Regions from separate parts of the Roseobacter cerffii genome, predicted to be linked through region 1. Evidence: riboswitches for the same ligand, from Rfam matches in the RefSeq annotation. Region 1 holds a riboswitch; the other holds the start of a gene.
The links. Region 1 has a riboswitch for cobalamin ahead of ACVC7O_RS07495 (DUF1636 family protein). Riboswitches for the same ligand answer to the same signal wherever they lie in the genome.
Positions count from the first base shown of each region.

Region 2: linked by a shared signal. The riboswitch ahead of ACVC7O_RS01940 (DUF1636 family protein) and the one ahead of ACVC7O_RS07495 (DUF1636 family protein) in region 1 are both predicted to bind cobalamin.

Region 1 is NZ_CM135757.1:1,523,103-1,529,379, forward strand. It holds gene ACVC7O_RS07475 (ABC transporter transmembrane domain-containing protein) at 1-103, opposite strand, end outside; gene ACVC7O_RS07480 (FecCD family ABC transporter permease) at 883-1,935, opposite strand; gene ACVC7O_RS07485 (ABC transporter substrate-binding protein) at 1,940-2,875, opposite strand; gene ACVC7O_RS07490 (ABC transporter ATP-binding protein) at 2,872-3,672, opposite strand; gene ACVC7O_RS07495 (DUF1636 family protein) at 3,669-4,076, opposite strand; cobalamin riboswitch at 4,198-4,410, opposite strand; gene otnK (3-oxo-tetronate kinase) at 4,593-5,870, opposite strand; gene ACVC7O_RS07505 (aspartate/glutamate racemase family protein) at 5,855-6,277, opposite strand, start outside.
Region 2 is NZ_CM135757.1:398,198-404,474, forward strand. It holds gene ACVC7O_RS01920 (methyl-accepting chemotaxis protein) at 1-712, shown strand, start outside; gene ACVC7O_RS01925 (flotillin family protein) at 891-2,603, opposite strand; gene ACVC7O_RS01930 (YqiJ family protein) at 2,649-3,320, opposite strand; gene ACVC7O_RS01935 (helix-turn-helix domain-containing protein) at 3,474-3,923, shown strand; cobalamin riboswitch at 3,995-4,199, shown strand; gene ACVC7O_RS01940 (DUF1636 family protein) at 4,286-4,684, shown strand; gene cobW (cobalamin biosynthesis protein CobW) at 4,677-5,735, shown strand; gene cobN (cobaltochelatase subunit CobN) at 5,739-6,277, shown strand, end outside.

The DNA of each region.
Region 1 (6,277 bases):
CCACTTCGTTGACGATGCGGCGTTGCAGTTCGATGGGGACAAGGCTCAGGACGGCGACCAAAACGGCGATCAGGCAAAGCGCAACCTGATGCCCCTCGCTCATCCGCCAGACATATCTCGGCAAGGACGAGGCCGCGCGGTTATCGCCGGTCGTACGCACCTCTCGTTCGCATCTGGTCAACTTCAAAGACTGCATGTTTGGTTGAATGTCCTTTCGTTTGGCGGCCGCGATGGTTCGTTGCGATCCGTCTGGCTAATTGACCTCAGCGCGTAGCCGGGTGATCGCGCGACATCGAGCAGTCCTCAATCAATTGCGCCCGACCGCCTTGGCCCATGCGTCTCATCAGATGCTCGTTGTGGGTTTCGAGACCCCAATCGCAATATGTGAAAAAACAAGGTGAAAACTCTAAGCGTCCCAATCGTATGTCTCTTTGCCGAGGAGTAACTGTGCCGCGACAAGAAGAGTTCCGAGCTGATCATGCGCTGCGCCGGTAGACCGGTCGGACCGAACCTGCGTTCACCGGCAATCGTGCTGCTAGAGTCTGGTACACGGGATGACCCAAAGCCGTGTTGTGATCATTACAGCAATCGTCCTTCTCGGACTGCAGGACCGGTGCTTTCCTTCGATTTCCCCTTCGCGCAATGAAAGCCCTTCAGGAAACACTCCATGTAACCGCGTTGATTTCCCCTAAGTGTCTCGGTCCGTTGTATTCTTTCTTGCTCGCACTCTCGAATTTTTGCCGTGGTCTGTTTGGGGGGAAGGAACCTCGCGTGTTGTATGGGCTATAAGTAAGACACCCGGCGTGGACCGGCTCGCAGGGACGGCTTGCACCACCCATCGAGCCTTTTGCCGGACGAACCCCCGCACCCCGGGCGGCCACGCTAGAAGCGGCGACGCCCCAGTAGCCAGACGAAGAACACGCCGCCGACGAGGCCGGTGACGATGCCAATGGGGATGTCTTCGGGGGCCATCACCGTGCGCGCAGCGATGTCAGCCCAGAGCAGGAAGATTGCGCCCACGAGCGCGGAGGCGGGCAGAACGCGGATGTAGTCGCCCCCCACGAGCATGCGCACGATATGCGGCACCATGAGGCCAACGAAACCGATGATGCCGGAGAAGGCCACCATCACGCCGGTGATCAAGGCGCCGACGACGAAGACAAGCAGCCGGAAGCGTGCAGCGGGGATGCCGAGGGTAGAGGCGGTCTCGTCGCCGACGGTCATCGCGTTCAGCGCGGCGGCGCGACTGAGCAGCCAGGCGCCGCAGGCCAGAAGCACCACCAGAGGATAGATCAGCTGGCTCCATTGCGCGAGGCCGAGACCACCGAGCATCCAGAACACCACCGTATGGGTGGCGCGGGGATCGCCGAGAAAGATCAGCACATTCGCGCCGGCCATCACGATGAAAGAGACCGCAACGCCAGCCAGGACCAGCCGGTCGGCGCTGACGGCATCTGCAATTCGTGAGACGCCAAGCACGATGGCGGTCGCCATGAGGGCGCCCAAGAACGCGAGAAACGGAACGGTGAGCAGCCCGAAGAAGAGCCCGGTGTGCAGCAACGCAAGGATGGCGCCAAAGGCACCGCCTGATGAGATACCAAGGAGGTGCGGATCCGCCAGAGGGTTGCGCGTGACGGCCTGCAGGCTTGCGCCGACCAGCGCGAGCCCCGCGCCCACCATCATTGCGAGCAAGGCGCGGGGAAAGCGGATGTCCCAGACGATGGCCTCGCGCCCCTGGCTCCAGGTCTGATCAACGAGGCCGGGCGACAGCTTGTTCAGCAGGACGCCCCACACCGTGCCGGTGGGCACCGACACCGCCCCCACGGAAATCGCTATCGAGAGCGACACAAGAAGCAGGGCCAGCCCGCCGAGCGGCAACGCCGCCTGCCTGAAGAGGCGCGGTGCGCGGCGGTGGCCAGCCGTGCTGTCCGTCATGGTGTCATTCGCCCCAGAACGCCCGCGCGAGGGTCTTGACGGCCTGGATGTTGCGGGGGCCAGGTGTGGCTTCGACGTATTCCAGCGTGACGAAGCGGTCGTTCTTGACAGCGTCAAGATCCGCGAAAGCGGGGTTCGACATCATGAAGGCGCGCTTCTGTTCGGCGGTCACCTCGCCGTAGTTCACGATCACGATGACTTCCGGGTTCCGCTCGACCACTTCTTCCCATGTGACGGTGGCCCAGCTTTTCTCGAAATCATCCATGACGTTGACCCCACCGGCGGCCTCGATCAGCGCGGTGGGCATGGCGTAGCGGCCCGCGGTGAAGGGCGCGTCTTCGCCGCTGTCATAAACGAAGACACGCAGGGGCGCGCCGGTGTCGAGAAGGTCCGTAAAGCTGGCAAGTTCGGCACGATAGCCATCGACCAGCGCCGTGGCACGGGCTTCGATGTTGAAGATGCGACCGAGGTTCATCAGATCCGCATACATATCCTCGATGCTGGCCTTGTCCTTCTGCATGATATGGGTGCAGCTCTCGGTGAGCTCGTAGACCTTGATGCCGAAGGGCTCCAGCGTCTCGGGCGTGACCTCGCCACCGACTTTCATGCCATAGTTCCAGCCGGCGAAGAAGAAATCCGCGTCCGCCCCCACAAGCACCTCCTTGGAGGGGTACTTGGCCGAGAGTTCGGGCAGTTCGTCGATGCCAGCGCGCATCTCCTCGTCGAGCGTTTTCCAACCCGAGATGCCGGTGTAGCCCACCATGCGGTCGGCAAGGCCGAGCACCAGCATCATCTCGGTCAGGTTCACGTCGTTCGAAATCGCCCGCTCGGGTGGGGCGTCGAAGGTGACGGACCGGTTACAGCTTTGCACGGTGGTTTCTGCCGAGGCTGTGCCTGCGGCGAGCAACAGGGCGGTCACGCCCAGGAAGGGGGACTTCATAGCAAGGTCCTTTCGTCATGCAGGTGGAATGTGAGGTGGTCGGTGTCGCTGGGCGCGAGACGTTCGCGCCTGGCCTGGATCTGGAATGCGCCGGAGACGGCGGTTTCGGAGAGCACGGTTTCGGGGGTGCCGAAGCCGAGGGCGTGACCGGACTTCAGCAGGAGAATGTCATCGCAGACACCCGCTGCGATGTTCAGATCGTGCAGCGACGTGACAATCGTCAGAGGCAAATCGCGGATCAGCTCCAGCACTTCCAACTGGTGGCGGATATCGAGGTGGTTTGTGGGTTCGTCAAGGATCAGCAAGCGAGGCTCCTGCGCCAGGGCCCGGGCAACCATCACGCGTTGGCGTTCGCCGCCAGAGAGCGTGCCGAGATGGCGGTCTGCGAACCCCGCGAGGCTCAACCGATCGAGCGCCGCGTCAATCTTTTTCGCCTCTTGCGCACCGCCGCTGCTGCCGAACCCTTGGCGGTAAGGCACTCGCCCGAGGGCGACGATTTCCCGCACAGTGAGCGCAAAATCCGTCGGTTGCTCCTGCAGCACCGCAGCGACCCGCTTTGCCACCATGCGGGGTGGCAGATGCCAGATGTCATCACCATCGACGCGCACCGTGCCGCTCCCCGGACGCTGGAAGCGGTAGAGCATCCGCAAAAGCGTGGTCTTGCCAGCGCCGTTGGGGCCCATGACCCCGAGCACGCGCCCCGCGCCCACATGAAAGCTCAACGGGTGCAGCGCCGGGCCGCGCATGCGCGCCGGTGTCCAGGAGAGGTCGGTGACGTCGAGGCGCGCGGCGCTCACGAGGCGCGCACTTTGCAGTCTTCGATGGCAAGTACCGCGGCGGGCACACGGGCGAGCGTGGTGGTGCGGAGCTTTCCGGGGCGATCGACCGAGGAGCACCAGCCATCCTGAAGGGCGCCGTACTGATGCGCAAAGTGGATCAGATCATCAATGTCCGTGTCCGGGTCGATGTCGCCGAAGAGATAGGTCGCCTTGCGTGTGCCGTGATAGGCGACGGTGCAGGGGCGGTCGCAGCCTGCCATGCAGGCGACGCCGGAAATCTCGAAGCTGTCCGACACCGCGTCTCCCGCAGCCGCGATGGCGGCCCGCAGTCGTTCTATCAGCTCATAGCCCGGGCGGCACGCTGACCCTTTGTGGCGGCACGACGTGCAGATTGTGATCCGGTGCTCTCGTGGCTCGTCCATCGGCGTCTCCATCTCCGGGGAGGGTGCGCCGAACAGAGGTATATGTGCACGGGGTTGGCCGTGGTTTCATCATAAGCTCCTGACCAGGCACCCCGCCTGCATCGAGTTGAAATACAGACGCAGCACTGCGCCCGTGATGGCAGGTCTCCTGACTTGCGGGTCGTCGCTCTCCCGAACCTTCCCGGGTTGGTGGCCCAGTGGTCCTGTCGGGGTCGCTCGCCGCTCACAGTTGCGGGGGCAGTCGCGGACTTGGCGCATGTGGTGGCGCCGCACCGCGTTCCCTTTTCATCTCTTTGGCCTTTGGCCGTTGAGAACCATCGCCCTTGACCAAATCGCCCTTGACCGGTGCGGTCAAGGGACAAAGCGACACGAACCGCTGAATTGAACGAAAAGGGGGGACGCGTCTTCAGGTTTGGCCGTGGTCGCCTCGGTTTCAGAGCACCCAGTCGCGCGAGACCGAGATGGCGCAGGTTGCGGGCGGGCGGCTCCTATCGGCGCGCCCCCCCTTCCTTGGCGTCATGTCCCGCTTTCCATCACCCGCAGGGCCTTCGCAAAGAAGTCAGCTGCGCCGAAGTTGCCGGATTTGAGCGCAAGTGCGACAGGGGCGGCCTCTCCAACGGTCAGTACCGGAACGCCGGGGTCGATCTCTGGGCCCAGCGTCATCGCGGATGCACCCATCGCTGCGGCGACGGATTGCGCCACCGCGCCCGAGGTCTCCCCACCCGCAACCACCAGCCTGCGATAGCCGGACCGAACGAGTGTGCGCGCGGTGTCGGCGAAGAGCGCGTCAAGCGTCGCGGCGAGTGTCTCGCTGCCGAACTTGGCCTGCATCGCGTTGACCTTGGCCGGTGTGGCCGAGGAGTAGGCGAGCGGTGCGCGCCCTGTGTTTTCCGCAAAGAACCCCAGCAGTGTCTCGACAGTGATGTCACCGGCCATGACGCCTTCTACGTCAATGGCGAGAGTTGGATGCGCCTTCGCATGTGCCGCGACCTGGCCGCGAGTGGCGCCCGAGCATGACCCAGCGAGGATCGCTTCGGGGCCGGATACGCCTGTGTAGGCCGTTGGTGCGCGGTCGACTATGCCCGCTCCGATCACGTTGCGGGGCAGGCCTCGCGCAATGCCCGACCCGCCGGTCACCAGCGGTGCATCCTTGAGCGCTGCGCCCAAATCCATGAGGTTGTCGTCGGAAATCGCGTCGGCGACGAGAAACCGGTGGTCCGATGCCTCGAGCGCTGTCCTGATCGCTGCGGGGCCCTGCGCGACCACCTCGAGTGGCAGATGGCCGATGCTTTCGGTCGTTTGAAACTGGAGCCAGCGCCGGATGTCCGGATCGGTCATCGGGGTCAGAGGGTGATGCTCCATCCCGGATTGGTTCAGCAGCCTGTCGTGTACGAAGAGGTGGCCTTGATAGACTGTGCGCCCGGTTGCGGGGAAGGCGGGGCAGAAAACCACCTGCTGTGCATCGAGCGCCCGGGCCAGCGCTTCGGCGACGGGACCGATATTGCCCTCCTGTGTCGAGTCGAAGGTCGAGCAATACTTGAACACGATCTGCTTGCAGCCTTGGGCGAGCAGCCAATCGAGCGCGGCGAGGCTGTCGCGGACCGCAGCCTCGCGCGTTGCCGTCCGGCTCTTAAGCGAAATCACCCCAGCTTCGATCTGATCCGGCGCCGACCCGTCGGGAATGCCGGCAAACTGCGCGGTCCGGAGCCCGCCGTCCGGGGCTACGCCCTGCGCGAGCGTGTTCGCGATGTCGCTCGCCCCGGTGAAATCATCCGCGATCACGCCGATTTGCATTTGCCAAGCCTTTGTCTTTGCGTATCCACCCGCCGCCGCATCTCGGCGATGGCGGCGTCCGGGCTCGTCAAGACGGGCAGGGGTGTCTGCTTGCGAACCGCATCCGTGGCACCCGCCATGGAAAACTGGGCGAGCAGGATGACATCGGCCTCGGAGATCGTAGCTGCGGTATCGGCGATCAGCCGGTCGTGCGTGTCGTTGTCGCCCGCGCGTTTCGCCTCGAAGGCGCCCTCGGCGAAGTAGGGCGTCATCAGAGCATCACTGCCCCGCAGGGCGGCGGCCTGGCGAAACTCTTGCGCCATGCCCGCCGCTGCGGGCGGGAATGTGTAGATCATCGCCACGCGCGCGCCATGGGTGAAGGCAGCGTCGAACATCGCTTCATTGGGCTTCATGACCGGAACCCTGCA
Region 2 (6,277 bases), 1.1 Mb from region 1:
CCTTGAAGAGACAGCCGCAGCCCTGGATGAGTTGACAAGTTCGGTTCAATCCGCGGCGGAAGGCGCACGCGAGGCCTCCGAGATGTCCAGCGATACGAAGGCCTCGGCAGACAAGGGCGGGACCGTGGCGCGCAAGGCGGTGGACGCCATGGAAGGTATCAAGGCCTCGTCCGAAGAGATCTCCAAGATCATCCAGGTCATTGAAGAGATCGCCTTCCAGACGAACCTTCTGGCGCTGAATGCCGGCGTTGAGGCGGCGCGCGCTGGTGAGGCTGGCCGCGGTTTTGCGGTCGTCGCCACCGAAGTGCGCGCGCTTGCGCAGCGCTCCTCCGAGGCGGCCCGTGAGATCACCCTTCTGATTTCAGACTCGACCCAGAAGGTGCAGCAAGGATTTGATCTTGTGGGTGAAACCGGTGCGGCTCTCGGCGATATCCTGACGTCGATTTCCGAGATTGCAGATCGCGTGAACACCATCGCGGCCTCGTCGCAGGAGCAGGCGCAAGGCATCAAGGAGATCAACTCCGCGGTGAACGAACTCGATCACGTCACCCAGCAAAACGCAGCAATGTTCGAGGAGACCACCGCTGCCAGCCATGCGTTGACCCAGGAGACCAATGCACTCGTATCCGCGGTCGAGAGATTTCGGCTCGGGGATGGTGCGGCACCTGCCGCCACCGGCGAGGAGGCTGCCGCGCTGCGCAAGGCAGGCTGACACCTCTCTGTGAGCACGGAACGCCAGCCTGAACTCTTGTTCAGCGCGGTTCATGGTTGCGGTTGAGGGTGACCCGGCCTCGCGCGCTCGACAGAAGTGATCGACCGCAAAATCTGAAGATACCTCAAAAAAAGGGGTCGCGTCTCCCGCGACCCCACATGTCTTCAGAGCAAGCGGCTTACTGCACAGTCGATTTTGGCGCGGCGGCAACCGGCGCCTCGGGCGCTGCGTCATCAGTCTCTGGCGCTGCAGCCGTCTCATTCGGCAGCGATGGTGTTGACGCATCGGTCACCGCCCCATTTGCCACATTTGCAATGCCATTCTCGAGACTGATGCCAAGCTCCTTGCCCAGAGCCTGCATCGCCGGCATCTGCAGCGCCATACCCAAGACCGAGTCGAGGGCTTGGTTGACCGGGGTGCCGCCACCCGGAGCCATCTCGCCGCCAATACCACCCATACCGGTCACCTGGTGGATCTTGATCGAATCGATCTTCTCGGCGGGTTTGACCATCTCGGCGATGATCGCGGGCATCGCTTCCAACTGCGCCAGACGCACCTTCATCGCAATGATCTCGGCGCTCAATTCGTTTTCCGAATTGGCGATCGCCGTCTGGCCTTCCGCCGTTGCCAGCAGGTCGGTCCGCTTCGCTTCCGCGCGCACCTTCACCGCATCCGCATCCGCTTGCGCCTCTTCCAGCAGGGCCGCAGCGCGGTCGGTCGCGGCATCCTTCTCGGCTGCCGCCGCGAGCTGGATCGCCGTGGCCTTCCGCTCCGCTTCTTTCTGAGCCTCGATGATGGCAATGCGTTTCTGACGCTCCGCTTCAGCCACCGCACGTGCGGTCTCGATGGCCTCCGAGGCCTTCTTCGCCTCGGCCCGGGCCTGGTCGGCGGACGCGCGTGCCTGGCTTTCTTCCTCGGATTTGCGCGCGACGATGATCTGACGATCCTGATCGGCGACCTCCAACTCGCGCTCCTTGGCAATCTCCGCCTCGCGGATGGCGCGTTCGCGCTCGATCTCGGCCGCCCGCACCGCGCGCTCCCGCTCGATCCGCGCTTGCTCCTTGGCCTGGTCCGAGGCCTCCTGGCTGCGTGCGATTTCAGCCTGCTGCTTGGCCTTCAGGGTCTCAATCTCGCGGATTTGGTCGAGCGAGGCCTCCTCCTGTTCGCGATCAATGTTGTACTTAATCTTCTCCGCTTCCATCTCGGACCGCGCGACCGACACATCCGCCTCGGCGGTGATCTCGGCGCGCTTCTTGCGCGAGGTGGCAATCACCTCGGCGAGCTTCTGCATACCCACCGCGTTGAAGGCGTTGTTCTCATCCAGCGACTCAAAGGGTGTCTGGTCCAGCGCGGTGAGCGAGACCGCCTCCAACTCCAGACCGTTCTTCAACAGGTCTTCCGAGATCGCGTTCTGCACCTCCTGCACAAAGCTCGCACGGTTCTCGTGCAGCTCGTCCATCGTCATCTGCGCCGCAACAGCGCGCAGGCCATCGACCAGTTTGCCTTCGATCATCTCGCGCAGCTGATCCACATGGAAGGTCCGGTCCCCCAGCGTCTGCGCGGCGCGGGAGATTCCGTCTTCGGTTGCATTCACCGAGACGTAAAACTCTACGCCCACATCAACCCGCATCCGGTCCTTGGTGATCAATGATTGATCGTTGATACGCGCAACTTCGAGGCGCAGGGTCTTCATGTTGACCTTGGCGATCTCATGCAAGAAGGGGATGACGATCACACCGCCATCCATGATCACCTTGCGACCGCTGGAACCGGTACGGACAAGGCTCGTCTCGCGCGTGGCGCGCTTGTAAAGCCGGGCGGCGATCAGGCCGATGAAAAGAAGCAGGCCAACGACGACGGCTGCAATGGTCAGGATAGCGTTTAAGGGCATTCGAAACTCCTCTCGTTGAGAAAACTGGGTAAGTCTGGCGGGCGGTCAGATCACGAAGAACTGGTCGCCGCGTTTGCGGATCAGGGTGACATCGCTGCCTTGCGGAAAGACGCCGTCGTCATAAAGCGGCTCGACCCGCAGGTAGTGGGTGTTGCCAAAGCGATCCTTGATCTTGGCTTCGGCAGGCTTTCCGCGCGCGGCGGTGCCTTGCGTGATCGTACCACGATGCCCGCCCAGGAACCGACGGCGCATGGCGCTTGTCTCGGTTTTCGGCATGATTGCGGCCACCCAACCGGTGATAAACCGTGTCAGCGTCACCGCAGGGACCAGCGCTACGGCCGTCGCGACCAGCATGGGCACAGCGATCCCGAAGGCGCTCAAAACGACCGATTGCAGGACCAGGCCGGACAGGCCGAACATGGTCAGAAAGCAAACCAGCCATATTAGAAAGGGCACCTCGCCAACACCCAACCAGCCGAGGAGCCCCGACGGACCAGACACTTCGGTCTCGACCAAATCCGCCGCATCGGCGTCGATGTCGAGCGACAGATCGAAATCCGCATCCATATCCACATCGACATCGGGTGCATCAGCCCCGATCCCCAGGACACTGCTGCCGAGCAGAAGGCTCAGAATTTCCAGCAAAAACAGGGCCAAAACAATCGCTAGAGCACTTGCAAAGGGCAAGGACTGCGGGTTGAGAAATACGTCCAGCATAGTCATCCTTTCTGCTCTCACATAAGCACTTCTTCACGAAAATGTTAGAGATAAATGTGCATATGGTGAAATTTTATTCACTTTAGTTGAAACATTGCAGAAATTTGCCTATCTATGCCCGGTCATCTCACGCAATGCACCCTGGGGCGCCCCATGCCGGATTTCATGCGACGTCGAAGACTGGCGCGATTTCTTAATCGCAGCGCGGATCGCGTTGGCGATCTCGATCCGCCCGAACGGGGCTGGATTTCCACGTTGAGGCAGGCGCTGTCGATGTCGGCCGAGGATGTGGCCGCGCGCAAGGGGGTCAGCCGCAACGCCGTCTATCAGGCGGAACGCAGCGAAAAGGAAGGGTCGATCTCGCTCAAGCAGATGGACCGCCTCGCACGCGCCATGGGCGGGCGCTTCGTCTACGCCATCGTGCCGGACAAACCCGTCGAGGCGATCAAATACGATCAGGCGCTGCAAAAGGCGCGCCTGCAGTCACAGTCCGAGACCGGTTTTGACGATATGCCAACAGAAGAGCAGCAGGACTGGATCGAAGACTACGCCGCACAGCTCATGCAGGACATGCCGCCCGATTTCTGGTCTCTTCCGAAGTAACCCGTCTGACCGACGGCAACCTCCCCGAAACCCCACGTCGGGTTGCGCTTGACAAGGCGCGCCGATCTAAAGCAACTGCTTGGTGCGCTGGTGCTTGGGCTTGCCTGAGTGAAAAGGGAATGTGCAGCCGCGATCCGGCAAAGCACAGCCGCCCCCGCGACCGTGAACGGAAAGGGCTGCCAAGGCCACTGGAGCATCGCTCCGGGAAGGTGGGCAGACCGCAGGCAAATGCCGAGATTCGTGAGCCGGGAGACCTGCCAGCGCGATGCGAAAACCGGACGGGGTGTTCCGGTGACGAGACACGCGCCCAAGGGCCTCTCTCGCCATCTGACCCGCGTCCCATGACAGATGGGACATGGACTATGACAACCAAGGCAATTGAGCCTGCGCCACCACCAACCGAACTGCTGGTCTGCATCAAATGTCGGCGCGGGCAGGATATCCCCGAGGATGACCGCCGCCCGGGCCAGCGGCTCTATGACACGCTGGCCGCCAACACGCTGCCCGATGGCATCCGCCTCACCGCCGTGGAATGCCTGCAGAACTGCGACCATGGCTGCACCATCGCTCTGCGCGGCGGTGATCGCTGGACGTATATCTACGGAAACATCGATGAAGTGTCGCATCCGGACGTGCTGCTCGACGGGGCGGCGCGCTACAACGCCACGCAAGACGGTTTGATCCCGTGGCGCGAGCGCCCGGAGCACTTTAAACGCAACTGCATCGCGCGCATCCCGCCGCTGGAGACGACCCATGACTGATCTTGCAAAACTTCCCGTCACCGTGATCACCGGCTTTCTGGGTTCGGGCAAAACCACGCTGATCTCGCAGCTCATGCAGAACCCCGGCGGCAAGCGCCTAGCGGTCGTTGTGAACGAGTTTGGCGATGTGGGCGTCGATGGCGACATTCTGAAAAACTGCGCCATCCCCGATTGCCCGGCGGAAAACATCATGGAGCTGGCCAATGGCTGCATCTGCTGCACCGTGGCCGATGATTTCATCCCCACCATCGAGGCGCTCATGGCACTCGAGCCGCGCCCCGACCACATCCTAATCGAAACCTCAGGCTTGGCCCTGCCAAAGCCCTTGCTGAAAGCCTTCGACTGGCCGGATATCCGCTCCAAGATCACCGTCGATGGTGTGATCGCATTAGCCGATGCCGAGGCCGTGGCCTCTGGTCGTTTCGCCCCGGATGTGGCCGCTGTGGACAAGCAGCGCGAAGCCGACGAGAGCATCGACCACGAAACCCCGCTGTCCGAGGTCTTCGAAGACCAGATCTCCTGCGCCGACATCATCCTTCTGACCAAGCCTGATCTTGCAGGCCCAGACGGTGTGGCGAAGGCCAAAGCGATCATCGCTGCCGAAGCCCCGCGCCCACTGCCCGTGGTCGAGGTGGCTGAAGGCATGGTCGATCCCCGCGTGATCCTCGGGCTCGAGGCCGCCGCGGAAGACGATATGGACGCGCGACCCAGCCACCACGACGCCCCCCATGATCACGACCACGAGGACTTCGACAGCATTGTCGTCGACATCCCCGAACTCGCAGAGCCGGCGGACCTCGTCCGCGCCGTGGAAACCCTCGCCGACGCGCACAACATCCTGCGGGTGAAGGGCTATGCCGCCGTTGCGGGTAAACCGATGCGCCTGCTGGTCCAGGCGGTCGGCGCGCGGGTGCGGCATCAGTACGACCGCCCCTGGCAGCCGGGTGAGGCGCGGCAGGGCCGTCTCGTGGTCATCGCCGAACATGACGACATCAACCGCGCCACCATCGAAGCGGTGCTGGGCGTGCACGCGCCCGAACCCGCCGAGTAGGCCATGCACGTCGTCTTCCGCGAAAGCCACGGTCTGGAAGAGACCGAGACGCCCACCGATCTGGGGCAGACGCCCGCAGATCTGGTGGTGCTCTCGTTTTCCGACAGCGACCTGGGCGCTTTCGCGGAAGCCTGGCGGCGTGGCGGCGGGCCCGAAGGCAAGCTGCCCACGCTCCGCCTTGCCAATCTCGCCGCTCTGAAACACCCGCTCTCCGTCGACACCTATGTGGAGCAAACGCTGGAGGGCGCGAAAGGTATCCTCATTCGCCTCATCGGCGGCGTACCTTATTGGTCCTACGGGCTGCAGCAGGTGCGTGCGTTGGCGGAGCGCAAAGGCATTGCGCTCGCCGTACTGCCCGCCGATGGACGCATGGACACGCGGCTTGACGACCATGCGACCCTGCCGGTCTCGACCCTGCGCCGCCTGTCGCATCTCTGCGACACCGGCGGTGTGGTAGCGGCGCAAGCGGCACTGGCACAAATGGCGCTGGCCGCCGGGCTCTACGCTGGGCCCGTTCGCGGCGCCAAGTCCCTGCCGCTGGT